4 regions of the Enterobacter mori genome follow, and region 3 is predicted to be linked to each of the others. Evidence: predicted binding sites of a transcription regulator. Region 3 holds the regulator's gene; each other region holds the start of a gene.
The links. The regulator Fur, encoded in region 3, represses iron uptake genes when iron is present. The targets are predictions, from matches to a motif close to ATAATAATGAGAACNACTATCAA.
Positions count from the first base shown of each region.

Region 1: the regulator Fur is predicted to act here: its motif matches at 1,810-1,832, upstream of sufA (Fe-S cluster assembly scaffold SufA).
Region 2: the regulator Fur is predicted to act here: its motif matches at 4,175-4,197, upstream of N2K86_RS15600 (Nramp family divalent metal transporter).
Region 4: the regulator Fur is predicted to act here: its motif matches at 2,175-2,197, upstream of bfd (bacterioferritin-associated ferredoxin).

Region 1 covers NZ_CP104285.1:1,952,352-1,959,849, reverse strand. Annotated here, with positions in the region: gene sufB (Fe-S cluster assembly protein SufB) at 1-1,393, opposite strand, end outside; gene sufA (Fe-S cluster assembly scaffold SufA) at 1,402-1,770, opposite strand; gene N2K86_RS09320 (MerR family transcriptional regulator) at 2,084-2,812, opposite strand; gene N2K86_RS09315 (diguanylate phosphodiesterase) at 2,998-4,218, opposite strand; gene ycgZ (regulatory protein YcgZ) at 4,560-4,799, shown strand; gene N2K86_RS09305 (hypothetical protein) at 4,804-5,124, shown strand; gene N2K86_RS09300 (biofilm development regulator YmgB/AriR family protein) at 5,154-5,432, shown strand; gene fdhF (formate dehydrogenase subunit alpha) at 5,621-7,498, shown strand, end outside.
Region 2 covers NZ_CP104285.1:3,314,821-3,322,318, reverse strand. Annotated here, with positions in the region: tRNA gene N2K86_RS15620 (tRNA-Ala) at 58-133, shown strand; tRNA gene N2K86_RS15615 (tRNA-Ala) at 175-250, shown strand; gene N2K86_RS15610 (sensor domain-containing phosphodiesterase) at 464-2,653, shown strand; gene nupC (nucleoside permease NupC) at 2,699-3,886, opposite strand; gene N2K86_RS15600 (Nramp family divalent metal transporter) at 4,237-5,475, shown strand; gene N2K86_RS15595 (DUF2502 domain-containing protein) at 5,509-5,865, opposite strand; gene mgrA (L-glyceraldehyde 3-phosphate reductase) at 5,999-6,988, opposite strand; gene ipdC (indolepyruvate decarboxylase) at 7,174-7,498, shown strand, end outside.
Region 3 covers NZ_CP104285.1:1,292,589-1,300,086, reverse strand. Annotated here, with positions in the region: gene ybfF (esterase) at 1-185, shown strand, start outside; gene ybfE (LexA regulated protein) at 314-601, shown strand; gene fldA (flavodoxin FldA) at 757-1,287, shown strand; gene fur (ferric iron uptake transcriptional regulator) at 1,579-2,025, shown strand; gene chiQ (ChiQ/YbfN family lipoprotein) at 2,168-2,494, opposite strand; gene chiP (chitoporin ChiP) at 2,542-3,939, opposite strand; gene glnS (glutamine--tRNA ligase) at 4,385-6,052, opposite strand; gene nagE (PTS N-acetyl glucosamine transporter subunit IIABC) at 6,223-7,498, opposite strand, start outside.
Region 4 covers NZ_CP104285.1:4,319,852-4,327,349, forward strand. Annotated here, with positions in the region: gene rplC (50S ribosomal protein L3) at 1-215, opposite strand, end outside; gene rpsJ (30S ribosomal protein S10) at 248-559, opposite strand; gene N2K86_RS20485 (prepilin peptidase) at 940-1,413, shown strand; gene bfr (bacterioferritin) at 1,397-1,873, opposite strand; gene bfd (bacterioferritin-associated ferredoxin) at 1,946-2,140, opposite strand; gene tuf (elongation factor Tu) at 2,319-3,503, opposite strand; gene fusA (elongation factor G) at 3,573-5,687, opposite strand; gene rpsG (30S ribosomal protein S7) at 5,784-6,254, opposite strand; gene rpsL (30S ribosomal protein S12) at 6,351-6,725, opposite strand; gene tusB (sulfurtransferase complex subunit TusB) at 6,850-7,137, opposite strand; gene tusC (sulfurtransferase complex subunit TusC) at 7,145-7,498, opposite strand, start outside.

The DNA of each region.
Region 1 (7,498 bases), 660 kb from region 3:
TCACAATCATTGAAATGGCATCTTCTTCACTGATCCCGCGCTGCAGACAGTAGAAGAGCTGATCTTCCCCGATGCGCGACGTGGTCGCTTCGTGCTCAAGCTGGGCCGTGTTATTACGGCACTCGACGTACGGGAAGGTATGCGCGCCGCAGTCAGCGCCAATCAGCATCGAGTCACACTGGGTAAAGTTACGCGCATTGGTGGCCGTCGGCATGATTTTCACCAGCCCGCGATAGCTGTTCTGGCTATGCCCGGCGGAGATCCCTTTCGAGATAATGGTTGATTTGGTGTTTTTACCAATGTGGATCATCTTGGTGCCGGTATCGGCCTGCTGATGCCCGCTGGTCAGCGCCACCGAGTAAAACTCACCAATGGAGTTATCCCCGCGCAGGATGCAGCTCGGGTATTTCCAGGTAATCGCCGAGCCGGTTTCCGACTGGGTCCAGGACATCTTGCTGTTTTCGCCTTCGCACAGCGCGCGCTTGGTAACGAAGTTCAAAATGCCGCCGGTATTGCCGTCGCCCGGGAACCAGTTTTGCACCGTGGAGTATTTCACCTCGGCGTCTTTGTGAATGATGACTTCCACCACCGCCGCGTGCAGTTGATAGCTGTCACGTACAGGGGCGGAACAGCCTTCGATATAGCTGACGTAGCTGCCTTCATCGGCCACCAGAATGGTACGTTCGAACTGGCCGGTTTTTTCCGCGTTGATACGGAAATAAGTCGACAGCTCCATCGGGCAACGTACGCCTTTTGGTACATAGATAAAGGTGCCGTCGGAGGCCACCGCAGCGTTGAGCGCCGCGAAGAAGTTATCGTTACTCGGCACCACGGTACCGATGTACTTTTTCACCAGTTCAGGGTGCTCATGAATAGCTTCACCAAAGGAACAGAAGATGATCCCCTGCCCGGCCAGCTTCTCACGGTATGTCGTTGCCACCGAGACGGAGTCAAAAATGGCGTCCACCGCCACCTCTTTCCCTTCGCGCACGGGCACGCCAAGCTGGTTAAAGGCTTCTTCAACTTCTTTGCTCAGGAAGCTGTTTTCTGCGCCGGTTTGCTGTACCGCACCCGGCTGCGAGGCGCAGGTGTCGTCACAACTGCCGCAGGAGGGCGCGGAGTAGTAGCTGTAATCCTGATAGTTCAATTTGTCGTAGTGCGCTTTCAGCCAGTGCGGCTCTTCCATTTCCAGCCAGGCGCGGAAGGCGCTCAGACGAAATTCGAGCATCCACTCGGGTTCGTTACGTTTGGCCGAGATCGCCCGCACAACATCTTCGTTGATGCCTTTCGCCAGCTCATCGGTCTGCAGCTGCGTGAAGAACCCTTCTTTATAATTCAGGTGTCCGCCGCTCCAGGTGTTCACATCACTCGTTGCTTCAGTATTACGAGACATAGTACCGCCTATACCCCAAAGCTTTCGCCGCAGCCGCATTCGTTCTGGGCTTTCGGGTTATGAAATTTGAATAACTGGTTTAAGCCTTCGCGGACGTAGTCCACTTCGGTGCCGTCGATAAAGGGCATCGCCTGCAGCGCAACGAACAGTTTCGCGCCGTCGGTTTCGAAGACCAGGTCATCTTTGTCGGGTTCGGTGACGGTATCAAGCACGTAACCGAAACCTGCGCATCCTGTCTGTTTGACGCCTAAACGCACGCCGAGGATCTCAGGCTTTTTCGCCACCAGCTCGTGAATATGTGCCGCCGCCGCTGGCGTGAGCGTTAAACCGCGCCAGGCAAAATCGGCCGGATTAAAGGTTTCTGAATGCAGTTCCATAGGTCCACCTCATCTGAATAGCCATCAGGGCATAACACCATGTTAGTGATAACGATTATCACTTCAACCCCTTGTCAGTAGGGGCATCCGGCTAAACCGCCCTTTTTGGTGACTTTTATTAAGCATAGACCCTGTGGAAGGATGCAGGCAGGATGGATTTAATTGTTCAATGCATTGATTAATAGTGCATTTCGTCGCGGCAGTTGTGGCGAAGAGGAGAAAAATAAAATATGCATCGGAAATGCCTATTTTTGAGATAGTTTTTGCACAGGAAGTAACAAAAAACAAAAAAGGCCCTCAAGGCCTCTTACAATCAGTGGTGAAATGAAACAGCAAAACCCTGCTCACGCCAGTGATCGAGCTGTTCCTGCTGGCGAGGCGTGGGGGATTTCCCCGTCCAGACAAAGATTTTTTGCCCGGGAAACAGTTCAGGACGTGGCGAATCAATGGGTTCAGCCAGCACGTCAATATGCCAGCCCTTCTGTGCCAAACGCGCGGCTTCAAGCCAAAGATGCGTTCGGTCATCGCATTCCCAGCCGATCAGAAGCGCGTCTTTACCGGCTTTCTTGCGGGATTCCGCGAGGCTTGCAACCGCGAATTCGATCAGTACGCCGTCAAACAGACTCGCCATGTGACGCACGGTATTTTGGTCCTGGTTCATTCGCTGTCGGACCGGAGAAATAATGTTATCAATCAGCGCATCCATCGCATGATCGCGGCGGAACTCGCCGATTTTGGCGCGCAGTTTACCCGGACTGGCGTAACGCAGAACCGTCATCATCTCTTCCTGGAAAGAGACCCAGTTACCCTGCGTCAGCTCTTCTTTATTTTCCAGTAACGCTTTGACTTTCCCGACCGAGACGCCGGTTTTCATCAGGCGCTTGATCTCTTCGATACGCAGGATATCCTCATCGTCAAACTGACGATGGCCCCCTTCGCTGCGTTGCGGCTTCAACAAACCATAACGGCGTTGCCAGGCACGCAGCGTAACGGGGTTGATACCGCATCGTTCGGCGACTTCGCCGATACTGTAATAGGCCATTAACTCCCTCACGCTCAAAACTTCCATACCTAACCGCACCAACCTTATCAGATTGTACAACGCATTTGTATAACCAACTCCCCATTATGAACAAGTGAAAGGTGTCAAATCCTTTCACTCGTTAATCTATTGTTGTCCAAATTTATCTATTCGTACAGTTAACTCTCGAGGGTCATGTACAGGTTTTAGAAATCGTTCTTTTTCTCAGGCCAGGCAACAGCCGGGATCCCGCCCATACGCGGGCTGGCGAACAGATGTCCCTGAAACTGCGAAATCCCGGCGGATTCCAGCCACATCCACTCCTCGGCCAGCTCTACCCCCACCGCGCAGAACTGTATTTCCAGGGACGTGCAGCATTTGATGATGGCTTGTACAATCGCCTGGCGCGGGCCGCTTTTGTGCACGTTGGCGATCAAATCCCGATTAATCTTGATTCTGTCCGGCTGGAACTGCGCCAGCAACTGCAGTCCGGCAAACCCTGCGCCAAAGTGATCGATCGTCACGCTGATACCCGCGCTCTTTAACTGCCTGACTGAATGTGTAAATTCGTCAAAGCGGGAGATCGCTTCACTCTCCGTGAATTCGACAACGATCTGTTCCGGCACAAAACCACTCGCTTCAATGGCCGTAAGCAGGAAATCAACAGCGTTTGGCACGTTAACCAGCGTCATCGGCAGCAGATTGAGGGACAGCGTTTGGGTGTGTAGCCCCAGCGCGCTGGCCATCGACAGCGCAACCTGCTTGCTCTTCAGATCGGCGTCATAAAGCGCGTCTCGCGGCAGAGTCTGAAAATAGGCCGCAGGTGAATCCCCTTCAGGCGTACGAATCAGCGCTTCCCAGGAGACAATCTGCTGCATAAAAGGATCGACGATAGGTTGAAATGCAAAGCTGCAATCTGCACCTTTTGCCACAACCTCTGCCTGCGCGGATAAAGGGGTCTCTTCGGGAATAAATTCCCAGCTGTTCGCCGGAGGCAGTTCAAAGTAGTTGGCTTTTTCTGTGGCCTCAACAAAGGTGCGGAAAAACTGCAAGGCACGGTCGTTATACGTCAACCGGTACTTCGTCGTCCCTTTATCAAGCACCTGCTGGAGCACTTCGTCTGTATCAAATTGACGCAAATCGAAAAGCTCCATGCCCACATTGCCAAAGCGTCGTGAGGGACCGTGATCGCACATGAGTTCCACCACATTATGATGTCGTGGGTCACGGCAAATTTGCTGATAGATGGCCGTCACATTATCAACAGGCCCTTCAAGTAGCTGGAAAAAATGTGTGCCGTTAAACAGCAAGATCCCCGTGACATCGGAGTGCCGATTTTTACGATTTGCAGCAGCTACCATTTCTTCCAGCGCTTTCACCGGAACGTCCTCGCAGATATGACTGCGGTAAATGATGGTTGTTAGCATGCTATTCCTGGGGGTTTAGAGGTTCGGCCACGAAAAGATCGTGGGTAGAGTGTTGTTATAGCACATTCATTACTTAACAAATAATTTACACGTCAATGATTTAGCGTATTTACAAAGCCTGGTTTTGGTGTTGTACAACTCTCTGAGCACAATCGAGATTGTACAATATATTCTGCAACGATAACGTTAAATGACACACTTTCAACCAACTGATATTTATAAAAATTATAAAATATATCAAGAAAAATTTAAAAATCTGTACATTTTGAATGTACAGATTTGAAAAAAGTGTATACCTTAATTGTAACGTTACTGATTACGGATATTTACAGGAGCGAAACATGAACCAGAACGGTTACGTCGCAGATTCAGCAGCAGCAATCGCGCAGTACTTCGAGAAAGCCGCGCTACCTACTCAGCAGGAGACGCTGGGTCAGGTGGTTGTTGAAATTCTTAGCGACGGGCGACATCTCAATCGCAAATCGCTCTGCACCAAACTTTTAAGTCGCCTCGAACGGGCCCAAGGCCCGGAAGAGGAACAGCATTATCACATGCTGCTTGGACTGCTTTTCGAACGGTAACGTGATGAACAGTAGTGACGCAGATCGCCTGATCGACCAGCTAATCGGTGAAGCCGTTCTTTCTCTTCTGAGAGAGCGTGGCCCAGTCACAACCGAAGGTCTCATCCAGCGTCTGCGCAATATGAAAGCACATGAAAAGGATCCCCAGCGGCGGGAGACACTTGCGAGGGTGATTGCCGAAATCGGTTCAAATGACCTCGCCTTAAAACGTCGCAGAACCGCACACGGACGACCAAAAAGAGAGGGATCTCTCAGAGAGAGTCGAGACAATGTAGTGCCGTTATTTGGTGATGGAAAACCGTCCGATCCAAAGAAGATACATTGACTACAACCATACAGCTACGGTGAGAACAAATGAGACAAAATATTCAGCTTCAACCCGAGTTTCACTCTGCTTTTTTAGACAGTGCGTTATCGGAGTACTTCCGTCATGCAGGCGAACGTTTTGCTGAAGAGTCCGCTGTTTTTTCTACTGCAGTACGCTGTGTCCTTGCCTCTGAAGGGCATCTGACCAATAAGGCCATTATCCTCTGGCTGATCCAGACGCTGGAAGCCACTGACGATGTCGTTCAGGCGGATGTGATCCGCAAGACGCTGGAAATCGTCGTCGGCTATACCATGGACGATCTTTAACCCCCTCCCCACAAAAAAGCGAACGTGTCATCGTCAATTCTGACGAACAGCCTGACGATGACACGCCCTTCGTCCATAACATCCTGTAAATCAAGCACAAAAAATGTGGCATGGATCCTGCTTAGGCCCACTAAGGGACTGGGCTTTCCAGTTAAACATTGCTTCATTTCTTAACAGGTCTGTTATTGATGAAAAAAATCGCCAGCGTCTGCCCATACTGCGGTGCAGGCTGCAAACTTAACCTCGTCGTTGAAAATAACCGTATTATCCGAGCCGAAGCAGCAGACGGCGTCACCAATCAGGGCACGCTTTGCCTGAAAGGATTCTACGGCTGGGATTTCCTTAACGACACCCGCCTGCTCACCCCCCGTCTGACGCAGCCCATGATCCGCTACAACAAAGGAGAGGCGTTTACCCCCGTCACCTGGGAAGAGGCCATTCGCTATACCGCCCACAGGCTCAAGAGCATCAAAGAACAGTTCGGCCCACGGTCAATCATGACCACCGGCTCCTCGCGAGGAACGGGTAATGAGACCAACTATGTCATGCAGAAATTCGCCCGTGCCGTGCTAAATACCAACAACGTCGATTGCTGTGCGCGCGTCTGCCATGGCCCTTCTGTTGCTGGTTTGCAGGAGACGCTCGGTAACGGCGCCATGAGTAACGCAATCAACGATATTGAAAACTCAAAATGCCTGCTGGTGTTCGGCTATAACTGCGCAGACTCTCACCCTATCGTCGCCCGACGCGTGCTGAAAGCGCGTGAGAATGGCGCAAAGATCATCGTCTGCGATCCGCGTCGCATCGAAACGGCTCGCATTGCCGATCAGCATCTTCAGCTGAAAAACGGCAGTAACATGGCGCTGGTGAATGCCTTTGGGTATGTGCTGCTGGAAGAGGAGCTGTACGATAAAAACTACGTCGCACGTTTTACGGAAGGGCTTGAGGCGTACCGTCAGATCGTCAAAGATTACGCGCCAGAGCGCGTGGAACATCTGACGGGCATCCCCGCGCGCGATGTGCGTCAGGCAATGCGCACGTTCGCGGCGGCACCGTCAGCGACGGTAATGTGGGGGATGGGTGTTACCCAGTTTGGTCAGGCGGTCGACGTGGTGAAAGGCCTTTCCAGCCTGGCGCTGCTGACGGGTAACCTGGGCCGCCCGGCCGTCGGCGTTGGCCCGGTGCGTGGGCAAAACAACGTTCAGGGCGCATGTGATATGGGCGTTCTACCCAATATGTTCCCCGGCTATCAGAAGGTAACGGACCCGGCGGTCAGACAGAAATTTGCCGACGCATGGAAGATAGACGTCAAAAGAATGGACGATCGCGTCGGGACGCGCATCACCGAAGTGCCGCATCTTGCGCTGGAAGGTAAAGTCAAAGCGTATTACATCATGGGGGAAGATCCGCTTCAGACAGAAGCCGATCTCGGTCTGGTCCGTCGCGGTTTCGACGCGCTCGATTTTGTGGTGGTTCAGGACATCTTTATGACCAAAACGGCGGAAGTGGCGGACGTGCTGTTACCGGCCACGTCATGGGGTGAACACGGCGGCGTCTTTACCTGCGCCGATCGCGGCTTCCAGCGTTTCGGGAAAGCCATTGAGGCCCGCGGCAACGTCAAGCGCGACTGGGAGATCATCAGCCTGCTGGCGACAGAGATGGGCTACCCGATGCATTACGACGACAACCAGCAGATCTGGGACGAAATGCGCGAACTGTGCCCGCTGTTCTACGGCGTGACCTACGCAAAAATGGGCGAGATGGGCCATGTTCAGTGGCCGTGCCCGACGCTCGATCACCCCGGTACGCCCTACCTGTACAAGGACAATCAGTTCGACACCCCAACGGGCAAAGGGCAACTTTTTGCCGCCGCCTGGCGCGCGCCAGCGGAAACCCCGGATGAGGATTACCCGCTGGTGCTGTGTACGGTACGCGAGGTGGGGCACTACTCCTGTCGCTCCATGACCGGAAACTGCGCGGCGCTGCAAAGCCTGGCCGACGAGCCTGGACGCGTCCAGATGAACCCTGCTGATGCCCATAACCTGGGAATCGCAGACGGCCAACTG
Region 2 (7,498 bases), 2.0 Mb from region 3:
TGACACTCAGCAGCGGAATTCATATTATGCCGCCCGTCAACATGACAGCTTTACGACGGGGCTATAGCTCAGCTGGGAGAGCGCCTGCATGGCATGCAGGAGGTCAGCGGTTCGATCCCGCTTAGCTCCACCAAACTCTGAACCCAACAGAGTGCGGTAAGTAAAGTAACATGTGGGGCTATAGCTCAGCTGGGAGAGCGCTTGCATGGCATGCAAGAGGTCAGCGGTTCGATCCCGCTTAGCTCCACCAAAATTTGAACCCTCGTCGAAAGACGGGGGTTTTTTTTATACCTTTGTAAAATATTCATACTGCTTTTGTTGCAATAAAACGCTTTTTCTATACCTCACCTCAACTCAAATCAATAAACGGGTCTATAAATAGACTTGAACTTGATTCGAGCAATTAATAAACCTATTATCCATCCGGTCAATGATACGCTGGTAAAATAGAATTCCTGACTGAATGAATAGAAAAGCTTACAATAATGTAAAAATATTTATGATTGCCCTGGGGCTATGCTTGATTGCAGTGCCCTTTTCCCGTTATATCTCTCCACGCGCTATTGTTAACGGGCATGATGTTTATTTAGCATGGTTGCCATTAAGTGTCATGCTGGCTGTTATTTTGTTGTTTGGCCGCCGGGCAGTTATTCCTGTTGTGTTAAGTTTTACCATCACTAATATATTTATCGTTGATTTAGCGCCGCTACAATATGCAGTTTTATTGTTTTGTCAGACGTTCTCAGTTTTCGCAGCGTGTGGCATTATCCGTCTGATGCTGGGCAGGCGCTGGCGCTACAGCGTGCCCAATAAGTACATCGGAATACGCATTTTCTGGCTTGGTTTTATGGTGCCGGTAGGTATCAAATTATCAATGTACCTGGCTGGCTATTTATTTCATTTCCCGGTGACAATCTCTACTTACTTCGGTGAAGGCACCACGATTTACAACGTTGTGGATATTCAAAGCCTGATCTGTGCGGCGTTGATTTTCACCATGATGTTCTATTATCCATTAAGAATGATTATTAATCCCCGCTACGCCAGAACATTTTGGCGGCGAAGCGTGAAGCCTGTCTTTTTTCATAAAAAACCATTGTTTGTCGTCATCTGGCTGATGCTTCTGGTCGCCTTCATGGCAATTTTATGTGCTCCATTTGAGTCACCTATAATTGCAGGATATTTGATGCCCATTATTTTCATTCTTTTCACGTTAGGCATCAGTCGCTTGAGTTATGCGCTCATCTCATTGTTTTGGGCCGTATCCGCGCTCCTGCTGCTGACTTACAACTACAACTTTCTTAACGGGGTGGAGTCGGGGCACTCGCTCTCGTTTATCCTCTCCGTACTGATTTCTTTCGCCATCTGTTTGCTTTATATGTCACGGATCTACCAGCGAAGCGAATGGATGAAACAAGGCTGGCAGGAGAGGGCGCTAACCGATCCGTTGACCGGTTTACCTAATATTCGTGCGCTGGAAGAGTTCCTGGTTATCCACCCTGACGCCAAAGTGTGTTGTCTGCGAATGGACAATCTGGAGTTCCTGAGCCGCCACTACGGCATTCTTATGCGGGTTCACTGCAAGCGGATGATTACCGCGTCGCTCCAGCCCTTACTGCAAAAAGACGAACAGCTTTTCCAGTTGCCCGGAAGTGAGCTGGTGCTGGTGCTGTTAGGGCCCGAAACCTCAGAGCGCCTGCAGCATATGATTGATCAACTGAATAGCCGCAAGATTTACTGGAACAACACCGGGCTGGATATCGAGTTTGGTGCCTCCTGGGGGGAAGTCGAAGATGGCGAGAATTTGCATCATACGCTTGGCCAGCTGAGCTGGCTGGCGGAGCAGTCGTGTGCGGCACATAACGTTCTGGCACTCACAAACAGCATTGAGGACGTCTCCGGGCAAACCACCGACAGGGTGCTGATGTTAGGGCGTATTAAACGTGCGCTTGATGCTGACGGGCTCCAACTGTATGCCCAATCGATTCAGAATGCCGAGGGGAAAGGATATTACGAAATCCTCTCCCGCCTGGAGAGCGAGGGAGAGATGATCACCCCCGATCGCTTTATTCCGCTGATTGCCCAGTTTAACCTGAGCCATCGCTTTGATCTGACTGTGGTTGAGAAGTTACTGGTCTGGCTGCGGGATAATCCCGCCACGCATGCCGGTACCCGTTTCTCTGTCAATTTGATGCCGATGACCTTGATGCAAAAAGAGGTCGCCACGGAGATTATCGCGCTCTTCGATCGCTATACCGTCCCGCCCCAGGCCGTGGTCATCGAGATAACCGAAGAACAGGCTTTCTCCAATTCGGGCAGTAGCATTAACAATATCCAGCAGCTGAGAGAGCATGGGTTCCGTATTGCTATTGATGACTTTGGAACAGGCTATGCCAACTTTGAGCGTCTAAAGCGCCTGCAGGCCGACATCATCAAGATTGATGGTTGTTTCGTAAAGGATATCTGCAGCGACAACATGGATGCGATGATTGTGCAGTCGATCTGTAATCTGGCGAAAACAAAATCGCTCTGTGTGGTTGCGGAATATGTGGAAACCCCGGCGCAGCGGGATATGTTGCTGCACTTTGGTGTCGATTATCTGCAGGGCTACCTGTTAGGCAAACCCAAACCGCTTGCCGAATTACAGGCATAAAAAAACCGGGAACTTTCAAGCTCCCGGTTTTTTTCACTCTGCGAGTTAAAGTACCAGCGCTGCGATAGAGGCAGACAGTACGCTCACCAGCGTAGAACCGTACACCAGCTTCAGGCCGAAGCGAGAAACCACGTTACCCTGCTCTTCGTTCAGGCCTTTAATCGCACCGGCGATAATACCGATGGAAGAGAAGTTTGCGAAGGAAACCAGGAACACGGACAGAATGCCTTCCGCACGTGGAGAGAGCGTGCTGGCAATTTTCTGCAGATCCATCATTGCGACGAACTCGTTAGAAACCAGTTTGGTTGCCATGATGCTGCCAACCTGCAGTGCTTCATGAGCCGGAACACCCATCACCCATGCAATTGGATAGAAGATGTAGCCCAGGATACCCTGGAATGAGATACCGAGCACCGCTGCGAACAGGGCGTTCAGGGCTGCGATCAACGCGATAAAACCAATCAGCATAGCAGCAACAATAATGGCGACTTTGAAGCCTGCCAGAATGTATTCACCCAGCATTTCAAAGAAGCTCTGCCCTTCATGCAGGTTTGACATCTGGATGTTCTCTTCGCTTGCATCAACACGGTAAGGGTTGATCAGCGACAGCACAATAAAGGTGCTGAACATGTTCAGCACCAGCGCCGCCACCACGTATTTTGGCTCCAGCATGGTCATGTACGCACCCACGATAGACATGGATACGGTAGACATTGCGGTTGCCGCCATGGTGTACATGCGGTTACGGGACATTTTGCCCAGAATATCTTTATACGCGATGAAGTTTTCTGACTGACCGAGGATCAGTGAGCTCACGGCGTTAAACGATTCCAGTTTGCCCATGCCGTTCACTTTAGACAGCAGGAAACCAATCGCACGGATAACCACCGGCAGAACGCGGATGTGTTGCAGAATACCAATCAGTGCAGAGATGAAGACGATAGGGCACAGCACCTTCAGGAAGAAGAAGGCCAGTCCTTGATCGTTCATGCTGCCAAAGACGAAGTTAGTCCCTTCGTTAGCAAACCCGAGCAGTTTTTCGAACATCTCGGAGAAGCCTCTCACGAAGCCGAGGCCAACGTTGGAGTTCAGGAAGAACCACGCAAGTAATACTTCAATGACCAGCAGTTGGACAACATAGCGAATACGAATATTTTTGCGGTCTGTGCTGACCAGCAATGCGAGTGCAGTAACGACAACGAGTGCCAGGACAAAATGAAGGACGCGGTCCATATTTGCTCCAAATATGAGGCAGGTTTAATTTTCGTGCACATTCTATGTAACAAGCGAAAAGAAAACGAGATCAAGAACACACTATAGTTACATCCTGTGACGAGTCTCAAAAATAGTGATCAACAATACATTTTTGTTATGTTAGGTAAATGAGTGAAAAGTTAAGTTTGTGTGCTAGGCTTCACAAAAGTGTGCGCTAGCTTTGTTTCGTTTAGAGCACCCGCATCTCACCTGCCCATCTATTGTCAAAAGCTATCAGAGAAATCATTACAAACCTTACAAATGATCTTGATAATCATTCTCATTTTGATAGCATTAAACATAGCAAAGGCTATATTTCAGAGGCAGAAATGACAAACAGTCGCGTAGAGGGTAGCAGTGGCAGAGCAGCGCGCAAGTTGCGGTTCGCATTAATGGGACCTGCGTTCATTGCTGCCATTGGCTATATCGATCCGGGCAATTTTGCGACCAACATTCAGGCCGGCGCCAGCTTCGGCTACAAATTACTGTGGGTGGTAGTCTGGGCAAACCTGATGGCCATGCTGATCCAGATGCTCTCAGCGAAGCTCGGCATTGCCACGAGCAAAAACCTGGCAGAGCAGATCCGCGACCACTACCCGCGTCCGGCGGTTTGGCTGTACTGGGTCCAGGCTGAAATTATCGCTATGGCAACCGACCTTGCCGAATTCATAGGGGCTGCGATTGGATTTAAACTGATCCTCGGCGTGTCGCTGCTGCAGGGGGCCGTGCTGACCGGGATTGCGACTTTCCTTATTCTGATGCTGCAGCGTCGCGGGCAGAAGCCGCTGGAAAAAGTCATCGGTGGTCTGCTGCTGTTCGTTGCTGCAGCCTATATTGTGGAGCTGATCTTCTCCCAGCCGAATCTGGCGCAGCTGAGTAAAGGGATGGTGATCCCAAGTTTGCCCACCTCTGAAGCGGTATTCCTGGCTGCTGGCGTCCTCGGTGCAACCATTATGCCGCATGTGATTTACCTGCACTCCTCTCTGACACAACATCTGCACGGTGGTACCCGTAAGGAACGCTATTCCGCGACAAAATGGGATGTCGCGTTTGCCATGACGATTGCCGGTTTCGTGAATCTGGCGATGATGGCCACCGCCGCTGCCGCTTTCCACTTTAATGGCCACACGGGGATTGCCGATCTCGATCAGGCTTATCTGACGCTGGAACCGTTACTGAGCCATGCCGCAGCAACGATATTTGGGCTGAGCCTGGTGGCTGCTGGCCTCTCTTCCACGGTGGTAGGCACGCTGGCGGGACAAGTGGTGATGCAGGGATTCGTGCGTTTCCATATTCCGCTGTGGGTGCGTCGCGCCGTCACCATGCTGCCGTCGTTTATTGTGATTTTGATGGGGCTGGATCCAACCCGCATTCTGGTGATGAGCCAGGTCCTGCTGAGTTTTGGTATTGCCCTTGCGCTGGTGCCATTGTTGATTTTTACCAGCGATAAAACACTGATGGGCGATCTCGTAAACTCGACGCTGGTGAAAAGGACCGGGTGGGCGATTGTGGTCGTGGTGGTGGCGCTGAATCTGTGGTTGTTAGTCGGAACCGCGCTGGGTCTTTAAAACAAAAAAGGAGCCTAAAGGCTCCTTTTTACGTTAGTGACGATGGCCGTGACCACCATGACCATGACCTTTACCACCGCGTCCGCCCCAGCCGCCACGACGGTCATCGCGATCGTTCCAGCCTTCACGGTAGCCGCGTTCATAGGCGTTGTTTTTATACCAGCCGCGATGCAGGCCATTATCATGCCTGCGCCAGCGGTCACCACGCCATTCATAATGACGGTTCCAGTAGTCACGGTCGCGCCAGTAGCCACCGTCCCAGTATCTGCCGTAGTCATCACGATCGCCAATTTGTAATTTTACTGATGGCAACAGGGTGATCTCGCCAGCATTGGCGACCAGCGGGGCAGAAGCCAGTAATACCGCTGCTAAAATCAGTGACCTGAACATACTCTTCTCCTTCACGATCGGGGCCTTGTGGGCCTGTTAACGCAATATTACGAGTTGGTAAAGCCTCGTTTCATCGCCTTAACTCCGAATTCATCGGTGAGAGCACTTTTTGCTAAAAGTGGCTTTAGTTTGTTCAGCCCAGTATTTCTTCGATTTGTGTCAATTCATCTTCCGAGAAATGGCGATTGTCCAGCATGCCCACCGCGTCATCAATTTGCGCGGTTTTACTTGCCCCAATCAGTACGGAGGTTACGGTGTCGTGGCGTAAAATCCAGGCCAGTGCCATCTGCGACAGCTTCTGACCACGGCGTTCGGCCAGGGCGTTTAACTTGCGCACTTTTTCCAGCTTTTCTTCGGTGAGCTGATCCGGGTTCAGGAACTTGCTGCCGCTGGCCGCACGAGAGTCCGCTGGAATGCCGTTCAGATAACGGTTGGTTAATTGACCACCTGCGAGAGGAGAGAAGGGAATACACCCAACCCCTGTCTGCTGCAGTACATCCAGCAAACCCGCTTCAGGGGCACGCTCAAACATCGAATATTTAGGCTGGTGGATAAGACAAGGCGTACCGAGGTCGCCAAGGATTTCAATTGCCTGACGCGCCAGTTCCGTAGGGTAGTTGGATAACCCGACGTACAGCGCCTTGCCCTGTCGCACCAGATGGTCGAGCGCTTTCATTGTTTCCTGAAGCGGTGTTTCCGGGTCCGGGCGGTGATGATAGAAGATGTCGACATACTCCAGCCCCATGCGCTTCAGGCTCTGATCCAGACTTGATATCAGGTATTTACGCGAGCCCCAGTCGCCGTAGGGACCGTCCCACATGGTATATCCTGCTTTCGTCGAGATAATTAACTCATCGCGCCAGGGGAGAAAATCTTCCAGCAAAATGCGCCCAAAATTACGTTCGGCTGAACCGGGAGGAGGACCATAGTTATTGGCAAGGTCGAAATGCGTAATCCCCAAATCGAACGCGCGCTGTAAAAGTTGACGGCTGTTTTCGATGAGTGTGGCATCGCCAAAGTTATGCCAAAGCCCAAGCGAGATGGCGGGCAATTTCAGCCCGCTTTGTCCGCAGCGGCGATACTGCATTGTCTGATAACGATTTTTATCCGGCTGATAACGCATGATCGTGACCTCTGACGCTGATAAGAAAAACGTGTGTATACGGTTACACTAACGCGAAGAAAGAGAGAATAGCGCAGCATTTTTTGTAAAGCATTCTTTCCAACTCCTTCTTACTGCCTTTTCTGGACAGTCATCACGCTTATTTAATACTCAAGGTGAGAACAACATTAGAAGGATACCTGTTTATGCGTACCCCATACTGCGTCGCCGATTACCTGCTGGACCGTCTGACAGATTGTGGAACCGATCATCTGTTTGGCGTGCCGGGCGACTATAACCTGCAGTTTCTCGACCATGTAATAGACAGCCCGGATATCTGCTGGGTGGGCTGTGCCAACGAGCTTAACGCGTCCTATGCCGCCGACGGTTATGCCCGATGTAAGGGTTTTGCCGCGCTGTTAACCACATTCGGCGTCGGAGAGTTAAGCGCCATGAACGGGGTGGCGGGTAGCTTTGCCGAACACGTTCCCGTGTTACATATTGTGGGGGCGCCGGGAATAGCAGCGCAGC
Region 3 (7,498 bases):
CTACCCTCTTTATTCGCGGCGGAAATTCTCCTTATGTTACCGATGCCTACCGCGACACGCTCCTGGCCCAATTCCCGCAGGCCCGAGCCCATGTGATCGCCGGTGCCGGGCACTGGGTTCACGCCGAAAAACCGGACGCTGTACTGCGCGCCATTCGTCGCTATCTCTCTGATACTGCAAATTGATTAAAAAGAGAGCGACTGGAAGGTTGTGGGCTTCCAGTCGTTGGCGTGCCGTTTTCGGTGATGTATGATGGCGCGCTTATCGCCCGGGCATTAGCAGGGCGGCGTATTTCCCCCGAAGTCTCAGAATCATGGCCAAAGAACAAACGGACCGTACGACACTAGATCTGTTCGCGAATGAGCGTCGACCGGGACGACCGAAAACGAATCCGCTCTCGCGCGATGAACAGCTGCGTATTAATAAACGCAACCAGCTTAAACGCGATAAAAATCGTGGGCTTAAGCGTGTCGAACTGAAGCTGAACGCCGATGCTGTCGATGCACTGAATGAGCTGGCCGAGGCGCGTAACATCAGCCGCAGCGAACTGATTGAAGAGATGTTAATTACTCAACTTGAGACATTGCGCAGCAAGGCATAAGTCTGAAAATCCCCTTTATGACCCTTTTCATGTAGCACAGAGTGCAGTCCTGCGCGATAGCAGTTTCCGCGGGGTTGCCTGTTCTGCTATTATTGCCCTTATCCGTGGACAAATTGCGCCACCATACCATTAAGTTTCAAGAGGTTATTTTACTCATGGCAATCATCGGCATTTTCTTCGGCAGTGATACCGGCAATACCGAAAATATCGCAAAAAACATTCAAAAACAGCTCGGTAAAGACGTTGCCGATGTGCACGACATCGCCAAGAGCAGCAAAGAAGATCTCGAAGGCTATGACATCCTGCTGCTGGGTATCCCGACCTGGTACTACGGTGAAGCGCAGTGTGACTGGGACGATTTCTTCCCAACCCTGGAAGAAGTTGACTTCAACGGTAAGCTGGTCGCGCTGTTCGGTTGTGGCGACCAGGAAGACTACGCAGAATACTTCTGTGACGCATTGGGCACCATCCGCGACATTATTGAACCGCGCGGTGCTGCTATCGTGGGCCACTGGCCAACGGCGGGTTACCACTTTGAAGCCTCTAAAGGCCTGGCAGATGACGACCACTTTGTCGGCCTGGCCATCGACGAAGACCGTCAGCCGGAACTGACCGCTGAACGCGTTGAGAAATGGGTTAAGCAGGTTCGCGAAGAACTGAACCTCGACGACATTCTTAACGCCTGATTTCACGGTGGCGCAACTCCGGTTGCGCCCGTTTACCAGGTAAAACCGATTAAATTAATTGCTACAAACTTTTAACTTTTTCGTTCAGACCTGTACAATATCCCCCTGGTAAAAAGTGGATGCCATCGAACAAGTTTGTTGGTGATACCACGTTTTTATAAGCATACTTTGCTTGAGACTTGCAGTTTTCATTTAGCCATGGCAGTTCTATAATGAGACGCAATATCCCAAGTGCATTTTCTGTCACTTCTTCTTTAGAAGTGAATCGTTTAGCAACAGGACAGATTCCGCATGACTGACAACAATACCGCATTAAAGAAGGCTGGCCTGAAAGTAACGCTTCCTCGGTTAAAAATCCTTGAAGTGCTTCAGGGGCCAGACAATCACCATGTCAGTGCGGAAGACCTCTACAAACGTCTTATCGACATGGGTGAAGAGATTGGGCTGGCAACCGTGTATCGTGTGCTGAACCAGTTCGATGACGCGGGCATTGTTACCCGTCATAACTTCGAGGGCGGTAAATCCGTTTTCGAGCTGACCCAGCAGCATCATCACGATCACCTGATCTGCCTCGATTGTGGCAAGGTTATTGAATTCAGCGATGATTCCATCGAATCACGCCAGCGTGAAATCGCCGCTCGTCATGGGATTCGCCTGACCAACCACAGCCTGTACCTGTACGGTCATTGTGCTGAAGGCGATTGCCGCGAAGACGACCACGCGCACGACGCGAAATAATATCGTGTTTATACTCTGAGCCAGCCGTAAGGTTGGCTTTTTTTTTGCGCAAAAAAGCCCGGTGGCGCTGCGCTTACCGGGCCTACGGGCTATGACACCTTTGTAGGTCCGGTAAGCGCAGCGCCACCGGGCGTAAAGCAACTTATTTATTGTTACTGCGAATCTCGCTCCAAATCTTATCGCAACGCTTCGCCACTTCCTGATCGTTACCGGTTTTACGCGCCTGAATGCAGGCCTGGTAATCCATCACGCGGACGTTTTCCTGCGTCGCAAACTGCTCATGCGCTTTCTCTTTCTTCAGCACGTTCAGCACGCTCTGGCAGGCTTCGATTTTCTCCGGCGACCCTTCCGCTGTATTGATACAGGCGCTATAGGCCTCCTTCAGGCGGGAATCTTCTTTTGGTGCCTCAGTCTGAGCACACGCCACCAGCCCTGATGCCAGCAACGCGACGATTACGATTTTTTTCATCATGTGCAGTCTCCATACCGGCGGGACATTGCCCACCGGTGTGTTCATCAGAAGATAGTGAATGGCGCGATGACCATGAATTTCACGTCACGTTCATCCTGGAAGATGTTGCCGTAACCGCCCGCGTAGCTCGGGATATCGGAGTGGTTGTCATACTGCGTGAAGTGCAGTTTGAACATCGTCCCTTTTGCACGTCCATCCTGCAGGGTGTAGATCGCATCCAGGCTGTAAGAAGACTCTTTCAGACGATAGTTTGGATCGTAGTACGCGTCCGGTGTCGCCATATCTGCAGGTTTTGCGTCCCAGGCGTAAGCGTAAGATGCCCCCACAGCCCAACCCGGCAGGTTCCAGTTTTTCAGGTCATACATTGCACCGAAGAACACGGCTTTTTCGCCGTCGGCGTTGAAGTCAGAGCGGTTATCCCACCAGATATCGAGACGACCATTTGAGGACGCATAGGTTGGCGTCATACGCTGCAGGAAATAGCCCTGCTGCCCTTCAGCCTTCACCCATGTCCCTTCCAGACGTAAATCAACCTGGCCCACTTTGTAGCCGAAGGTCAGCGCCTGCAGCCATGCAGTGCCGTCATAGATATCGTTAACGGTGCCATTGCTGGCTTTATCGCGCGTGCCGTAGAACTGGTAGCTGGTGCTCAGCGGGCTGCCTGCAATATCAAATTTGTAGCTGGCTTTAGCAAAATACTGATCGATATAACCTTCCGCCTGACCAAATGCAGCTTCCAGGACCAGATCGTTTTTGAAGTCGTATTTCGCGCCCAGCGAGTGGAGGTAATCGACTTTGGTTTTCTTATCGTTCTGGTAGAACTTGTCCATCTCAATGTGCCACGGTGCTTTGTACTCGTTGGTCCACATATAGGAGAAGCTCAGCGCACCCGCATCGCCGTAGTCAAAGTTAGCCCCGGCCTCCGCGCCCTGGTAGGTACCCGGCATAAAGCTCCAGTGCGGCGCTAACAGTGTTTGACCGGTTGGCTGAATATAGCCCCCACGTGCCCACACCGGGCCGTATTTGAATTTCGCTGCTGCCTTGTACAGGCTGACACCGCTTTTATCGCCAGACCAGTCTTCTTTATACGCTTTGTTACTGGAGGAGAAGGCGATTTCGTTCGGGTGTCCGCTGTCGCCGTTTTCAGCCATTTCAATGGCGGTGAAGGCAGCAATATCCAGACCGAACATATCCGCGGCATAGCCTGACTGGAAGTCCAGGTTAGCGTTCCAGGTGGAGTGAGAAAGGTTGGTTTTGTATTTGTCTTCAGTGACGTCTTTACGGTCACGCTCACGCTGCCAGTAATAAATACCGCCCGTGAGGGTAGAATCTTCGATGAAACCCGCGGCCTTTGCCTCTGGTGCTACCACCAGGCCCGATATTGCTGTCACACCGGCGATAGCCAGCGCCAGCGCACTACGTTTGCCACTGAACGTACGCATAGATTATTCCTCTTTGACGAATTAAAACGCCTCAACGGCGAAAATATAAAAGACCAAAAGGTCAGGGGTAGTTAGAAATACCCTCGAATTAACTACCGCCTTTAGGTTATTTTTCGCGACGCGAATTATCAATGCTTTTCCGTGGGCAAAAGTCAGGATTATGACGAAGTGCACATAATTCGTAGTGCTTTGTAACATTTAGAGGAGAGCGAGGATTGGCGGGGAAATATCAGAAATTTCAGCGGGTAGCGCAGGCACTTACTGTTTATTTTTCATCCTTTTTGTATTTCGGAGAAGTACAAACTTTTTTTAGAAAAATAAGTAGCACCACATTGACCTAATATTTTAGCGGCTTATCTTTAAGCCCTGGCTTAATACCATGATCATAAATAAAAAAAACGCCGCAATAAGCGGCGTTTGTCTCTCCTTGACCAGAGCAGCAATATTATTCGCCGATCTTAGCCCAGGTGTCACGCAGGCCGACGGTACGGTTAAATACCGGTTTTTCTGCGGTGCTATAACGGCTGTCCAGGCAGAAGTAACCTTCACGCTCGAACTGGAACGCTTTACCCGCTTCAGCCGCTTTCAGGGACGGCTCAGCGTAACCCTGCCTGATAACGAGTGATTCCGGGTTAATGGTCGCCAGGAAATCTTCAGCCGCGCCTGGGTTAGGCACGCTGAAGAGACGGTCGTACAGGCGGATTTCGACAGGCAGCGCATGCGTCGCGCTCACCCAGTGAATAACGCCCTTCACCTTACGACCATCAGCAGGATCTTTACTCAGCGTTTCTGCATCGTAAGAACAGAAGATGGTGGTGATGTTACCTTCTGCATCTTTCTCAACGCGCTCAGCTTTAATCACGTACGCATTACGCAGACGGACTTCTTTACCCAGCACCAGACGCTTGTACTGCTTGTTCGCTTCTTCGCGGAAGTCAGCACGATCGATCCAGATCTCGCCGCTGAACGGCACGTCGCGGGTGCCCATCTCCGGCTTGCTCGGATGGTTAGGCATAGACACCAGCTCGCTCTCGCCCTGCGGGTAGTTTTCGATAACCAGTTTAACCGGGTCGATCACCGCCATCGCGCGCGGAGCGTTTTCGTTCAGGTCTTCGCGAATGCAGGACTCCAGAGATGCGATCTCAATGGTGTTGTCCTGTTTGGTGACACCAATACGTTTGCAGAACTCGCGGATAGACGCGGAGGTATAACCACGACGGCGCAGACCGGAGATGGTCGGCATACGCGGGTCATCCCAGCCTTCAACGTGCTTGTCGGTCACCAGCAGGTTCAGCTTACGCTTGGACATCACGGTGTATTCCAGGTTCAGACGAGAGAACTCGTACTGACGCGGATGCACAGGAATGGTGATGTTATCCAACACCCAGTCGTACAGACGACGGTTGTCCTGGAACTCCAGCGTACACAGAGAGTGCGTAATGCCTTCCAGCGCATCGCTGATGCAGTGGGTGAAGTCGTACATCGGGTAGATGCACCACTTGTTACCGGTCTGGTGGTGTTCCGCAAACTTGATGCGGTACAGCACCGGATCGCGCATCACGATGAACGGAGACGCCATGTCGATTTTGGCACGCAGACACGCTTTGCCTTCTTCGAAGCCACCGGCACGCATTTTTTCAAACAGCGCCAGGTTCTCTTCCACGCTGCGATCGCGGTATGGGCTGTTTTTGCCCGGCGCGGTCAGCGTACCGCGGTACTCACGGATCTCATCTGCAGACAGTTCGTCAACGTACGCCAGACCTTTGCCGATCAGTTCAACCGCGTAAGCGTACAGCTGATCGAAATAGTCAGAGGAGTAGCAGATATCGCCAGACCAGCTGAAACCCAGCCATTGCACGTCGTTCTTGATGGACTCAACGTATTCGATGTCTTCTTTTACTGGGTTAGTGTCATCGAAACGCAGATTGCACTGGCCCTGATAGTCTTGCGCAATACCAAAGTTCAGGCAGATAGATTTTGCATGCCCAATATGCAGGTAGCCGTTCGGCTCCGGCGGGAAGCGGGTATGAATTGTGGTGTGCTTACCACTGGCCAGATCTTCATCGATGATCTGACGAATAAAGTTACTCGGGCGGGCTTCTGCCTCACTCATCGTGGATTCCTCAAAGCGTAAACAACGTATAACGGCATATGATCTTATAACCCGGACGTAGTGACAACCCTTAAAACGTCTCTTGAGAAAATAATGGGGGCATTTGCTGCAAAAAAAAAGCGGCGGAGGATACCCCCCGCCGCTTAAGGCATGACTCTACTCAGGAGCGATTACTTGCCTTTAATCTCATACAGTGGCGTTTGGCCCGCAACCACCTGACCTTTCGCCTGCAGAACCAGACCGCTGAAGTCGTCGATGTTGCTGCACACCACTGGGCTTATCATGGAGCGCGCATTGGCGTTCAGGAAGTCCAGATCCATTTCCAGAATCGGCTGGCCTGCCACCACTTCAGCGCCCTCTTCCACCAGGCGAGTAAAGCCCTGGCCGTTCAGCGCAACGGTATCGATACCCATGTGGACAACGATCTCCGCGCCTTTTTCAGTTTCGAGGCAGAACGCGTGGTTAGTGTTGAAGATTTTCACGATAGTACCGGCTGCAGGAGACACAACGGTTTTGTCCGTTGGCTTCACGGCTACGCCATCACCCACCGCTTTACTGGCGAACGCTTCGTCAGGGACCTGCTCAAGGTCTACCACATCACCGGTGATCGGAGAAACCAGCGCAGCAACCGTCACTGCGTTAGGAACCGCTTGCGGCTTCGCGACCGGGGCAGCAGCCGTCGTCGCAGGAGCGCTGTCGGCTGATGCCGCCGCTACCGGGCCACGGGCTACCACTTTCTTCATTTCGTCACCGATGGATTCCGCTTTGGCACCCACGATGACCTGGATAGTTTGTTTGTTCAGTTTTACCACGCCCGATGCACCCAGGCGCTTACACATCGCATCGCTTACCTGCGCGGAGTCACCCACGGTGAGACGCAGACGAGTAATACACGCATCGATGGCTTTCAGGTTGTCTGTCCCGCCAACAGCGGCAATATAGCTGGTCGCCAGCTGGGTCAGACCTTCTTCGGTATTGCTATTGGCTTCGCTGGTAACCACGTCATCTGTAGCATCTTCGCGACCCGGCGTTTTGAGGTTAAACATACGAATAACCGCAGTGAACAGCACGAAGTAGATAACGAAGAAGATCAGGCCCATCACCATCAGCATCCAGACGTTGCTGCTTGCCGCCGGCAGGTTGTACATCAACACATAGTCGATTGCGCCTGCGGAGAAAGAGAAGCCAGCGTGGATACCCAGAAGAGTGGCAACAAACAGGCTGATACCGGTAAGCACCGCGTGCATCAGGTACAGCAGCGGAGCCAGGAACATGAACAGGAATTCCAGCGGCTCAGTTACGCCAGTCAGGAAAGCGGTAATCGCAACAGACAACAGCATACCGCCAACCATTGGACGGCGCGCTTTCGGCGCAGCCAGGTACATTGCCAGCGCCGCGCCCGGCAGACCAAACATCATGATTGGGAAGAAACCGGACATGAACATG
Region 4 (7,498 bases), 1.8 Mb from region 3:
CCAGCTTTAGCGAAGTGACCCGCTTCTGGTTTGGTTACACGGTTAGCTTTTTTAGCACCAGTGGTCACCTGAACAGCGCGGTAGCCATCGTTAGCCAGATCTTTGATCTGAGTAACGCGGTTTGCTTCAACTTCGATTACGGTTACTGGGATAGAAACGCCATCTTCTGTGAAGATGCGGGTCATACCCACTTTTTTACCGACTAAACCAATCATTGTATCAACCTCTCAATCGCTCGATGACCTGATCAACCCAGGCTGATCTGCACGTCTACACCGGCAGCCAGATCCAGACGCATCAGAGCATCAACGGTTTTCTCAGTTGGCTCAACGATGTCAACCAGACGCTTGTGAGTGCGGATTTCGTACTGATCACGCGCGTCTTTGTTGACGTGCGGGGAGATCAGAACGGTGAAGCGCTCTTTGCGGGTCGGCAGCGGGATCGGACCACGGACTTGCGCACCAGTGCGCTTAGCAGTCTCGACGATTTCCGCGGTTGATTGATCGATCAGACGATGATCAAACGCTTTAAGGCGGATACGGATTCTTTGGTTCTGCATGAGACCAGAGCTCCAATTATTTTATAAACGAAAATGATTACTCCTCAAACCCATTACGATTGATGGGAGAGTGTAACCGTTCTTACGTAGCTCCCCAATTGGGAGCATTGTTGAGTAACAAAATGAGTTACTCCGGTTCAGTTCGAACCAGCCGTCAATTACGACAAGCCCGCGCATTATACGTAAATCAGAGAAAGACGCAAGTGCCGTTTAGAAATTAAGCGTTAAAGGCGCGGTATGCGTAAGAACTCGCAACTTTTTACGCAATGTATCCCTTCTCGAATCTTTGTCTGGAGCCCCTACGCAATTGTGGTTTTTGTAGATTGTCGGGCAGGACGATTATAACGAGGATGCACTCAAACCCTGTTGAGGCCTTTTCCATGTTAACCACCCTCCCCTTTCTGCTGTTCTATTTTTCGCTGACTGCCTTTCTTGTATATGCAGATATCCGCTGCGGCCTGCTTCCCAATAAATTTCTCTGTCCGCTGCTCTGGGTGGGCCTGCTCTTTCAGCTCTGTATCCATCCTGATTTTCTGCCGAGTGCGGTGGTGGGTGCGATGGCAGGATATGTTGGCTTTGCCGTTATTTACTGGGGCTATCGGTTTTTCTTTCACCGCGAAGGGATGGGCTACGGCGATGTTAAGTACCTGGCGGCATTGGGCGCCTGGCATGGCTGGTACGTATTGCCGCTGCTGGCGTTGGTCGCCGCGCTGATGTCACTTATGTGCCTTCTCATCCTCTCTTTAGTGCAGCCTGATAAACAGACATTAAAAAACCCACTGCCTTTTGGGCCATTTCTGGCGGCAGCGGGTTTATGCGTTGGCTGGGAAAACCTGATTAGCTTTCCACTTTGATCTGCGACTGAAGGTAGTTCTGTAGGCCAATTTTGGTAATGAGATCCAGTTCAGTCTCCAGCCAGTCAATATGGCCTTCTTCATCGGCGAGGATCTGGATCATCATGTCACGACTAACATAATCATGGACGCTGTCCGCGTAGGCGATGGCTTCTCGAAGATCTTTTGCGCCTTCGAGCTCCAGTCTGAGATCGGAACGCAGCATCTCCTCAACATCTTCACCGATGCCCAGTTTGCCGAGATCCTGCAAGTTTGGAATGCCTTCGAGGAATAAAATACGCTCAATATATTTATCGGCGTGCTTCATCTCATCGATGGATTCATGGTATTCAACATCATTGAGGCGAGTCAGTCCCCAATTTTTGAACATTCTTGCATGGAGAAAATACTGATTGATTGCGACAAGCTCATTTCCCAATAATTTATTGAGATAACTTATGATTTTAACATCACCTTTCATTATATAGTCCCTCCGCTTCCACTCATTGAAGCGTAGATCGGGCTACAGGGATGTCAAAAAAAAGATATGGGCTTACGCGATCTCTTTGAATTCCGGGATCTGCATCAATTCGTCCTGCATAATCTCACGCGCTGCGCGAACGCATTTACCGCATTGATTTCCCACCGGAACAAACTTGCGAAGCTGCTGGAAAGACTGTGGCTGAAACTGGCGAACGGCCTGACGTATTTTTTTGTCACTCACACCATTACATAAACAAACGTACATAAAAACTCCCGTTCAAAATATGCGCAAAGTGTAAGTGAGAATGGTTATGATTACAATAGCACAAACGCCGGGATGCGAAACGGAACCAGGCAAAAAATGCGAAAATTTGTGACAGGTTCAAAACGCCAGAAAACAAAAAAGGACGCCGAAGCGTCCTTTTTTATTCAGGGATAATTAATTAGCCCAGAACTTTAGCAACAACGCCCGCGCCAACGGTACGGCCGCCTTCACGGATTGCGAAACGCAGACCGTCGTCCATCGCGATTGGGTGGATCAGAGTCACAACCATCTTGATGTTGTCGCCTGGCATTACCATCTCAACGCCTTCTGGCAGTTCGATGGTACCGGTCACGTCAGTTGTACGGAAGTAGAACTGTGGACGGTAGCCTTTGAAGAACGGAGTATGACGGCCGCCTTCGTCTTTGGACAGGATGTACACTTCAGATTCGAACTTGGTGTGTGGCTTGATTGAGCCTGGCTTCGCCAGAACCTGACCACGTTCGATTTCTTCACGTTTGATACCACGCAGCAGAACACCAACGTTCTCACCAGCACGGCCTTCGTCCAGCAGTTTGCGGAACATTTCAACGCCAGTACAGGTAGACTTAGCAGTCTCTTTGATACCAACGATTTCAACTTCTTCGCCAACTTTGATGATACCGCGCTCTACACGACCGGTAACAACGGTACCACGACCGGAGATGGAGAATACGTCTTCGATTGGCAGCAGGAATGGCTTGTCAATCGCACGCTCTGGTTCTGGGATGTAAGAATCCAGGAAGCCAGCCAGTTCGATGATTTTCTCTTCCCACTCTGCTTCGCCTTCCAGCGCTTTCAGCGCGGAACCACGAACGATTGGAGTGTCGTCGCCTGGGAAATCGTACTGAGACAGCAGTTCACGAACTTCCATCTCTACCAGTTCCAGCAGCTCTTCGTCATCAACCATGTCGCATTTGTTCAGGAACACGATGATGAAAGGAACGCCTACCTGACGACCCAGCAGGATGTGCTCACGAGTCTGAGGCATAGGGCCGTCAGTCGCAGCAACAACCAGGATCGCGCCGTCCATCTGCGCAGCACCGGTGATCATGTTTTTAACATAGTCGGCGTGGCCTGGGCAGTCTACGTGTGCGTAGTGGCGAGTCGGGGTGTCATATTCAACGTGAGAGGTGTTGATGGTGATACCACGAGCTTTTTCTTCTGGTGCGTTATCGATCTGGTCGAATGCACGAGCAGCACCGCCGTAGGTCTTAGCCAGTACGGTAGTGATTGCAGCAGTCAGGGTAGTTTTACCATGGTCAACGTGGCCGATAGTACCAACGTTAACGTGCGGTTTTGTACGTTCAAATTTTTCTTTAGACACGGCTATATTCCTTACTATAGTGCTCTCCCCTTCGGAGAGAGCACGGGACTTAGGTTTTAATCCTGTGGATTACTTACCACGGGCTTCAATAACGGCCTGAGCAACGTTGTTAGGCGCATCATCATACTTCAGGAATTCCATGGTGTATGATGCACGACCTTTGGTCAGAGAACGCAGCTGAGTTGCATATCCGAACATTTCAGACAGCGGAACTTCAGCGTGGATCTTAACGCCAGTTACTTCAGATTCCTGACCACGCAGCATACCGCGACGACGGCTCAAGTCACCGATAACGTCACCGGTGTTCTCTTCAGGAGTTTCTACTTCAACCTTCATGATCGGCTCAAGCAGAACTGGTTTTGCTTTCTTAAAGCCTTCTTTAAAGGCAATAGACGCAGCCAGTTTAAACGCCAGTTCAGAGGAGTCAACGTCGTGGTAAGAACCGAAGTGCAGACGAACACCCATGTCAACAACTGGATAGCCAGCCAGAGGGCCCGCTTTCAGCTGCTCCTGGATGCCTTTGTCAACGGCAGGGATGTATTCACCAGGAATTACACCACCTTTGATGTCGTTGATGAACTCGTAACCTTTAGGGTTAGAGCCCGGCTCCAGTGGGTACATGTCGATCACAACGTGACCGTACTGACCGCGACCACCAGACTGCTTAGCGTGTTTACCTTCAACATCGGTAACTTTAGAGCGAATCGCTTCGCGGTAAGCTACCTGAGGTTTACCCACGTTCGCTTCAACGTTGAATTCACGCTTCATACGGTCAACGATGATGTCCAGGTGCAGTTCACCCATACCGGCGATGATGGTCTGGTTAGATTCTTCATCAGTCCATACGCGGAATGATGGATCTTCTTTAGCCAGACGGCCCAGAGCCAGACCCATTTTTTCCTGGTCAGCTTTGGTTTTTGGTTCAACGGCGATAGAGATTACCGGCTCTGGGAATTCCATACGCTCCAGAATGATCGGGTGATCTGGGTTACACAGGGTGTCACCAGTAGTCACGTCTTTCAGACCGATAGCTGCAGCGATGTCGCCCGCACGAACTTCTTTGATCTCTTCACGTTTGTTAGCGTGCATCTGTACGATACGGCCAAAACGCTCACGCGCCGCTTTCACGGAGTTCAGGATGGTGTCACCGGAGTTAACCACACCAGAGTAAACGCGGAAGAAGGTCAGGTTACCCACGAATGGGTCGGTAGCAATTTTGAACGCCAGTGCAGAGAACGGCTCGTCATCACTTGCGTGACGCTCAGCCGGAGTATCTTTACCGTCGTCCAGGATGCCGTTGATCGCAGGTACGTCAACTGGGGATGGCAGGTAGTCAATTACCGCATCCAGCATCGCCTGAACACCTTTGTTCTTGAACGCAGAACCACAGGTTACCAGGATGATTTCGTTGTTCAGAACGCGCTGACGCAGAGCTTTCTTGATCTCTTCTTCAGTCAGTTCTTCACCACCCAGGTATTTCTCCATCAGCTCTTCAGAAGCTTCAGCAGCGGACTCGATCAGGTTCTGGTGCCATTCGTCAGCCAGGTCCTGCATGTCTGCTGGGATATCTTCGTAAGTGAAGGTAACGCCTGCGTCTTCTTCGTTCCAGTTGATGGCTTTCATTTTCACCAGGTCGATAACACCGGTGAAACCTTCTTCAGCACCAATTGCCAGCTGCAGCGGAACAGGGTTCGCGCCCAGACGGGTTTTGATCTGACCAACAACTTTCAGGAAGTTAGCACCCATACGGTCCATTTTGTTAACGAACGCGATGCGTGGAACTTTATATTTGTTCGCCTGACGCCATACGGTTTCAGACTGTGGCTGAACACCACCAACTGCGCAATAAACCATTACCGCGCCGTCAAGAACACGCATGGAACGTTCTACTTCGATGGTGAAGTCAACGTGGCCCGGGGTGTCGATGATGTTTACGCGATGCGGTTCGTACTGCTTAGCCATACCTGACCAGAATGCAGTAGTCGCTGCGGAGGTGATGGTAATACCACGCTCCTGCTCCTGTTCCATCCAGTCCATGGTGGCTGCGCCGTCATGAACTTCACCGATTTTGTGGTTTACACCGGTGTAGAACAGAATACGTTCGGTAGTAGTGGTCTTACCGGCGTCGATGTGCGCACTGATACCGATGTTACGGTAGCGTGCGATGGGTGTTGTACGAGCCATTTGATTCCTCGTTTGTTTCTTTAGGCGTTCAGTTAAGTTACCCAGAGCGGGCGGCTTCTCTGAAGCGCCCGCCTGGTGACTAATACTCCGAAGGGATTACCAACGGTAGTGTGCGAACGCCTTGTTGGCTTCTGCCATACGGTGAACGTCTTCACGTTTCTTAACTGCAGTACCTTTGTTTTCTGCAGCATCAGAAAGTTCGTTCGCCAGACGCAGAGCCATGGATTTATCACCGCGTTTACGAGCAGCTTCAACGATCCAACGCATTGCCAGAGCATTACGACGGACCGGACGAACTTCAACTGGAACCTGATAAGTAGAACCACCAACGCGGCGGGACTTAACTTCTACAGTTGGGCGAACGTTGTCGAGAGCGACTTCGAAAGCTTCCAGTTCATTTTTACCAGAACGCTGAGCCAGGGTCTCAAGCGCGCTGTATACGATTGCTTCTGCAGTAGATTTTTTACCATCTACCATCAGGATATTTACAAATTTTGCCAGCAGTTCTGATCCGAATTTCGGATCTGGAAGGATTTTACGCTGACCAATGACGCGACGACGTGGCATGGGAATACTCCGTTGTTAATTCAGGATTGTCCAAAACTCAAAGAGTTTAGTGTGACATTAAGATAAATCAGTTTGGCCTTACTTAACGGAGAACCATTAAGCCTTAGGACGCTTCACGCCGTACTTGGAGCGAGCCTGCTTACGGTCTTTAACACCTGAGCAGTCGAGCGCACCACGAACGGTGTGGTAACGAACACCCGGAAGGTCTTTAACACGACCGCCACGGATCAGGATCACGGAGTGCTCCTGCAGGTTGTGACCTTCACCACCGATGTAGGAAGTCACTTCGAAACCGTTAGTCAAACGCACACGGCATACTTTACGCAGTGCGGAGTTTGGTTTTTTAGGAGTGGTGGTATATACACGAGTACATACGCCACGTTTCTGCGGGCAGGCTTCCAGTGCAGGCACGTTGCTTTTTGCAACTTTGCGTGCACGTGGTTTGCGTACCAGCTGGTTAACTGTTGCCATTAAATAGCTCCTGGTTTTAGCTTTTGCTTCGTAAACACGTAATAAATCGACCTCATACAATATGAGGACGCGAAATTTTAGGGCTACGTCGAAAAGGTGTCAAGAAATATACAGCGATCTCAAATCACCAGTTCATTTGACTGGGGTGTGTCACAGTAAGATTGACGAAATCAGTATAGCCAACCACGTCAATTTTGGCTGAAATTTGACCAGCAAGACCTCGCGCCTCAAGATCGTCTTTCAGCGCAGAGATGGATATGGGGGCACTGCTGAGGATTTCAACGAACTGACTGCCATCAAGCGCCGCAAGCACACCGTCCTGAATCAGCAGCAAATCATCGCCTTCGCGCAACATGCTCAGTAACGCGTCGATATCACATTGCCACGGGGAACGGCTCAGGGTGTGCAGCATGTCAGCCTCAGAAAGTCAGAACAGTATCATATTGAGAGAGTTGTTCGCGCAGCGCACCCGCAGGGAGGAACGTTACATCCAGCACGAAAGGCGTCTTATCATTGAGACCGCGCGCAGCTAAAGAGTCAGCACACACGTAGAAGGTTTCAATGTCGTAAAGCGGTAAGACTTTGAAGGTCGCGATGTAGTCCCGCGCCAGAATTGCCTGCGGTTGCTGGCCAGCCAGCAGCTGGAATACGCCGTCTCCCAGAAAGAATACGCCAATATCTTCGGTTAATGCGGAGGTTGCGAGCAACGCGTCCAGCCCTTCTCTGCCAGACGCACTCCCATGGGGAGCAGACGAAAAAACAAACGCGACACG